2 regions of the Streptomyces sp. NPDC053750 genome follow, and region 1 is predicted to be linked to the other one. Evidence: riboswitches for the same ligand, from Rfam matches in the RefSeq annotation. Region 1 holds a riboswitch; the other holds the start of a gene.

The links. Region 1 has a riboswitch for S-adenosylmethionine ahead of thrC (threonine synthase). Riboswitches for the same ligand answer to the same signal wherever they lie in the genome.
Region 2: it holds a riboswitch for S-adenosylmethionine, as region 1 does, so the genes downstream of both, ACIGO6_RS04345 (aminotransferase class V-fold PLP-dependent enzyme) here and thrC (threonine synthase) in region 1, are expected to answer to the same signal.

What each region holds. Positions count from the first base shown of each region.
Region 1 is NZ_JBITXB010000005.1:162,748-165,922, forward strand. It holds gene ACIGO6_RS16600 (hypothetical protein) at 1-652, shown strand, start outside; gene ACIGO6_RS16605 (glucosyl-3-phosphoglycerate synthase) at 657-1,601, opposite strand; SAM riboswitch class I at 1,745-1,892, shown strand; gene thrC (threonine synthase) at 1,910-3,175, shown strand, end outside.
Region 2 is NZ_JBITXB010000001.1:979,049-982,223, reverse strand. It holds gene ACIGO6_RS04350 (glycerate kinase) at 1-197, shown strand, start outside; gene ACIGO6_RS04345 (aminotransferase class V-fold PLP-dependent enzyme) at 128-1,519, opposite strand; SAM riboswitch class IV at 1,708-1,824, opposite strand; gene trpD (anthranilate phosphoribosyltransferase) at 1,905-2,969, opposite strand; gene ACIGO6_RS04335 (cytochrome bc complex cytochrome b subunit) at 3,101-3,175, opposite strand, start outside.

The DNA of each region.
Region 1 (3,175 bases):
CACACGCATACGCAGACTCGGGGGAGCCGCGGCGCTGGTCGCAACCTGCGCGCTGGCACTGGTCGGCTGCGGCGACGGAAGCACCGGCGGCCCGCAGGCGGACGCGCGGCCCGCGACGGCCACCGCGGCACAGAGCTCCAGCCCCACCCACACCCCGTCGCCGACCACCGTCACGCTGCCGGACCACACCGGCCGGGACGTCGGAGGGGCCGTGCTCGCGGCCAAGGCGGCTCACATCGACTACACCGTTCAGCTGCAGGGAACAGGGCGGCAAGCCTCCGCCTGGGACCTGGACGAGGAGGTCTGCGAGCAGACCGACGGCCCCGGCGGCGTGACGTTCACCGTCCCCCGCGACGGCCGCGACTGCGACGGACGTCTGCTGGACCCGCTGCCGACCCCTGCCCCCGAATCGGCCGAGCCGCAGGACACCGGCACCGGCGGGACCGCCACGGCAGGCACGACGAGTGGCGGCACCGGCGGCGGCACCGGCGCCTGCGAGCTCACCAGCCCCGCCGGCAACTGCTACGCCGACGGCCAGTTCTGCGCCAAGAAGCACCGCGGCCTGAGCACCCACGGCCGCGGCGGCGAGTACCTGACCTGCGAGCCGGACGCCTCCGGCACCTGGCGCTGGTCGGACGGCGTCACCGGCTGACGCGTCACGCCACCTTGCGCGCCGCGTACTCCGCGATGTGCGCCATCGGAGGCCGTTCCTCGGTGTCCACGGAGTAGGTGCGCGGCTCGAAGCCGTCGGCGCCGCGCTCGAACTGGGTGAGGGACGGCCGGACCAGATGACCGCGGGCCAGCCGGAGCTGGGCGGTGCGGTAGATCGCGGCGGACATCCGGCCCAGGGCCTGGCCGTCCTGGTGCCGGTGCCGGCGGACGCCGACGTCGACCTGCGCGAGAGCGTCCAGGCCCACCAGGTGCAGGGCGTCGACCAGCATGCCGAGCTCGACGCCGTAGCCGACGGGGAAGGGGAGCTGTTCGAGCAGGGAGCGGCGGGCCGCGTACTCGCCGCCGAGCGGCTGGACGAAGCCGGCCAGCCGGGGCCAGTGCAAGTTGAGCAGCGGGCGGGCCATGAGTTCCGTGACCCGGCCGCCCTGCCCGGGCGCCTCCCCGAGAGGGCGGTCGTACATGGCCTTGACCAGGTGCACGTCCGGGTCGGTGAGCAGCGGGCCCACGATCCCGGAGACGAACTCGGCGCGGAAGTCGCGCAGGTCGGCGTCGACGAAGCAGACGATGTCGCCGCCGGTGACCAGCAGCGAACGCCACAGCACCTCGCCCTTGCCGGGCACGGCCGGGATGCGCGGGAGGATCGCGTCGCGGTGCACGACGCGCGCGCCCGCCGCCGCGGCCACCGCCGACGTACGGTCGGTCGACCCCGAGTCCACGACGACGACCTCGTCGACGAGCGGGACCCGTTCCATCAGGTCCCGGCGGATCACCGTGACGATGTCGCCGACCGTCGCCTCCTCGTTCAGGGCGGGGAGCACCACGCTGACCGACTGACCGGTGGCGTGCTTGGCGGTCAGCAGGCGCTGGATCGGCCGGTCCGCGGCGGACCAGGAGCGTGCGCTCAGCCAGCGCTCGACTTCTTCCAGCACGGTCGGTCGCTCCTTTTGTGATCCATCTCGCGGTACGGACGACTATCTCAAGTGTCCTGGCCTTCGGTTACAGTCTTGAACAACGCGGAGGACCGTCGCATGCCGGGGGTCGCCGCGCGTACAACCGAACAACAACCACATACCGCTCATCCAGAGGGGCAGAGGGATACGGCCCGATGAAGCCCCGGCAACCCTCCAGTCGGTTCTTGTCACACAGACGTGGCGAGGCTCCCGGCTAGGGAAGGTGCCAAATCCGTCTCACGGCGAGATGCGTCGTGAGGAAGATGAGGAGAAAGGGCCTCGCCTCCATGGCTGTGCAGACTGCCGAAAGCTCCACGAACCCCGCGAACGACGTGCACTCCGCGGTCGATCTCGGCCCCGCCGCCGCCCTGAGCTGTCGGGAGTGCGGCCACCGGGTGCCCCTCGGCCCGGTCTTCGCCTGCGAGGAGTGTTTCGGCCCCCTCGAGATCGCCTACGACTTCTCGGCGTACGACACCGAGGAACTGCGCAAGCGCATCGAAGCGGGCCCCGCGAACATCTGGCGTTACGCCCCGCTGCTGCCCGTCCCCGCCGACGTGGCCGACAAGCCGAACATCAACCCGGGCTGGACCAAGCTGGTCAAGGCCGACAACCTCGCCCGCGAGCTCGGCGTCACCGGCGGTCTGTACGTCAAGGACGACTCCGGCAACCCGACGCACTCCTTCAAGGACCGCGTCGTCGCCCAGGCCCTCGAGGCCGCCCGCGCCTTCGGCTTCACCACCCTCTCCTGCTCCTCCACCGGCAACCTCGCCGGTGCCGTCGGCGCCGCCGCCGCCCGGGCCGGCTTCCGTTCCTGCGTGTTCATCCCGCACGACCTGGAGCAGGGCAAGGTCGTCATGGCCGCCGTCTACGGCGGTGAACTCGTCGGCATCCAGGGCAACTACGACGACGTGAACCGCTTCTGCTCCGAGCTGATCGGCGACCCGGCCGGCGAGGGCTGGGGCTTCGTCAACGTCAACCTGCGGCCGTACTACGCGGAGGGCTCCAAGACCCTCGCGTACGAGATCTGCGAGCAGCTCGGCTGGCGGCTGCCCGACCAGCTCGTCGTCCCGATCGCCTCCGGCTCGCAGCTCACGAAGATCGACAAGGGTCTGCAGGAGCTGATCAAGCTCGGTCTGGTCGAGGACAAGCCCTACAAGATCTTCGGCGCCCAGGCCGAGGGCTGCTCGCCGGTGTCCACCGCGTACAAGGCGGGCCACGACGTCGTACGCCCCCAGAAGCCGAACACCATCGCCAAGTCGCTGGCCATCGGCAACCCGGCCGACGGGCCCTACGTCCTCGACATCGCGCGCCGCACCGGTGGCGCGGTGGAGGATGTGACGGACGAGCAGGTCGTCGACGCGATCAAGCTGCTCGCGCGGACCGAGGGCATCTTCGCGGAGACGGCCGGCGGTGTGACGGTCGGCGTCACGAAGAAGCTGATCGAGGACGGCGTGCTCGACCCGTCGCTCACCACCGTCGTCCTCAACACCGGCGACGGCCTCAAGACCCTCGACGCGGTGGCCGGCACCGGTCTCACCGCCACCATCCGCCCC
Region 2 (3,175 bases), on a different contig from region 1:
ACGGCATCATGCCGGCCCCCATGGCCCTGGCGGACGCGCTGCTGCGCGCCTCCGAGCTCCTCACGGACGCCACGGAACGGGCGTTGCGGATGGTGCTGCTGGGGTCGCGGCTGCCGGGCCGGGCCGTTCAGGCGGCGGGAGTGCCGGACCCGGCGGAGCTGGTGTCGGGCACGCAACGCCCGTCCTCGGTGCGGTAGTTCCACCGGGCGCCGTCGCTCACCAGCTCCCGGACCGCGTTCACGAACCGCTCGACGTGCTCGTCCGGGGTGCCCGCGCCGAAGCTCACGCGGATGGCGTTGAGGGACTTCTCCCCCGGCGTCGCCTCGGGGGCGCCGCACTCGCCCTGCGTCTGCGGGTCGCTGCCGAGCAGGGTGCGCACCAGCGGGTGGGCGCAGAAAAGACCGTCGCGCACGCCGATGCCGTACTCCGCGGAGAGCGCGGCGGCGAAGTGGGAGCTGTTCCAGCCGTCCACGACGAAGGAGATCACGCCGACGCGGGGCGCGTCGTCACCGAAGAGGGACAGCACCCGCACCTGGGGCACCTCGGCGAGCCCCTCCCGCACCTTGGCGATCAGGTACTCCTCGCGCGCGACCAGCGTGTCGAACCCGGCCTCCGTGAGCGCCTTGCAGGCGGAGGCGATGGCGTAGGCGCCGATGACGTTGGGCGACCCGGCCTCGTGCCGGGCGGCGCTGTCGTGCCACTCCACGTCCACGCCCCCGTCGGTGCGCCGGCTGACCCGGCGGCTGGCGCCGCCACCCGCGAGGTACGGCTCCGCCTCACGCAGCCAGTCGGCCCGCCCGGCCAGCACGCCGGAGCCGAAGGGGGCGTACAGCTTGTGCCCGGAGAAGGCGACCCAGTCGACGTCCAGGTCGCGCACGCTCACCGGGTGGTGCGGGGCGAGCTGGGCGGCGTCCAGCACGATCCGGGCGCCGTGCGCGTGCGCCGCGGCGGCCAGTTCACGCACCGGCCACAGCTCGCCGGTGACGTTGGAGGCGCCCGTGACGCAGACCAGGGCGGGCCCGTACGGCTCACGGGCGGCGAGGGCGCGCTCCAGGGTCTCGACGGCCTGCGCCGGGCTGCTCGGGGCGTCGAGGTAGGTGACCTGGGCGTCCCGCCAGGGCAGCAGCGAGGCGTGGTGCTCGGTCTCGAAGACGAAGACCCGGCAGCCGGCGGGCAGCGCGGCGGCGAGCAGGTTGAGGGAGTCGGTGGTGGACCGGGTGAACACCACCTGGTCCCCGTCCCGGCAGTCGAGGAAGTCGGCGACGGTCTTCCGGGCGTTCTCGAACAGGTCGGTCGACAGCTGCGACAGGTACCCGGCGCCACGGTGCACGCTGCCGTAGTACGGGGCGTAGGCCGCCACGTCGTCCCAGACCCGCTGCAGCGCGGGCGCGCTGGCGGCGTAGTCGAGCGCGGCGTAGGTGACCTCCCCGCCGGTGACGAGCGGGACGGTGACATCACGGCCCAGAACGGCCAGAGGGGCACAAACCGACTGGTCGGCGGCGAGCGTGGAGACGGACATGGGTGCACTCCCGTGAAGGCAGAGGACATCACCACGCGAACCGCGACGGCTCAAGCGTGGGAAAGGTGAAGAGGAAAGCGAAGAAGGCGAAAGAAGGGGGATGCGGAGGCGGGGCTCTGCGGCCCTATCGCATTCGCTGATTCACGGGAGACTCCCTCGAACGACCCAGGACCCCTGGTTTCGCGAGGGGTCCGCGCTTGCCGTGAACCTTGCTGTCCACGACCTGGTCTTCACCCGGGGCACCCCGCCACGGACGGAGGGTTGCCGGACAGTCGGCCGGGGCCGAATGACTGTCGCTCATGACCTGGAAAGGAACGTACGGGAAATGATCGGCGCCCCGCAACCCGAGTCCGGATCGCGGGACGCACGTCACACGGGAAGGCCCCTACGCGTTGCTCACGGCCACCCAGCGGTCCAGCACCCGCTTGGCGGCACCCGAGTCGATCGCCTCGGCGGCCCGGTCCATGCCGGCCCTGATCTGCTCGGTCAGTGACGCCTCGCCGGGCTCCAGGGCCACCAGGGCGGCGGCGGAGTTCAGCAGCACCGCGTCCCGTACCGGGCCCGTCTCGCCGGCCAGGAGACGGCGGGCGACATCGGCGTTGTAGGAGGCGTCGGCGCCCCGCAGCGCCTCCACCGGCACCAGTTCGAGGCCCACGTCCCGCGGGTCGAAGGTCTCCTCGGTGACCTTGCCGTCGCGCACGACCCAGACCCGGGAGGTGGCGGTGGTGGTCAGCTCGTCAAGGCCGTCGTCGCCCCGGAAGACCAGGGACGAGTGGCCGCGCTCGGCGAAGACACCGGCGATGATCGGTGCCATCCGGGCGTGCGCGACCCCGATCGCCTGGGACTTCACCTTGGCGGGGTTGGTCAGCGGGCCCAGGAAGTTGAACACCGTGCGGATGCCCAGCTGGCCGCGTGCCGCCGCCACATGGCGCAGCGCCGGGTGGAACTTCACGGCGAAGCAGAAGGTGATGCCAGCCTCCTCGGCGACCGCGGCCACCCGCTTCGGCGTCAGCTCCAGATTGACCCCGAGCTTCTCCAGGACGTCCGAGGCGCCCGATGCCGAGGAGGCGGCCCGGTTGCCGTGCTTGACGACCTTGGCGCCCGTACCGGCCACGACGATCGCCGACATGGTGGAGATGTTGACCGTCTTCGCGCCGTCGCCACCGGTGCCGACGATGTCGACGGTCCTCCCCGGCACCTCGATCACGTTGGCGTGCTCGTACATGGTGCGGACGAGACCGGAGATCTCCTCGACGGTCTCCCCCTTGAACCTGAGGCCGACCGCGAACCCGGCGATCTGCGCGTCGGTCGCCTCGCCGCGCATGATCACGTCCAGCGCCCAGGCGGTCTCGTCGGCGGTCAGGTCCCGGCCGTCCGCCAGTCCGTTCAGCAGGGCGGGCCAGGAGCGGCCCGCCGCGGTGTCGCCTCCAGCGGGGGTCAAAGCGCTCATGAGCCGCTCCTGAATCGTGTGTATGACGGAAAGAGGGTGTGCTCCCACCCTATCCAGCCCCGGGCACGGCGAAGGGCCCCGTCCGCGGAACGGACGGGGCCCTTCGACCGTGGTGTGGCGACGCTGGAGGGTCAGTGGTGGCCGTGGCCGCTCGTGATCTCCTTGTACTCCTCGACAGTCGGCTTCGGAATCTGCGAGTCCTCGCC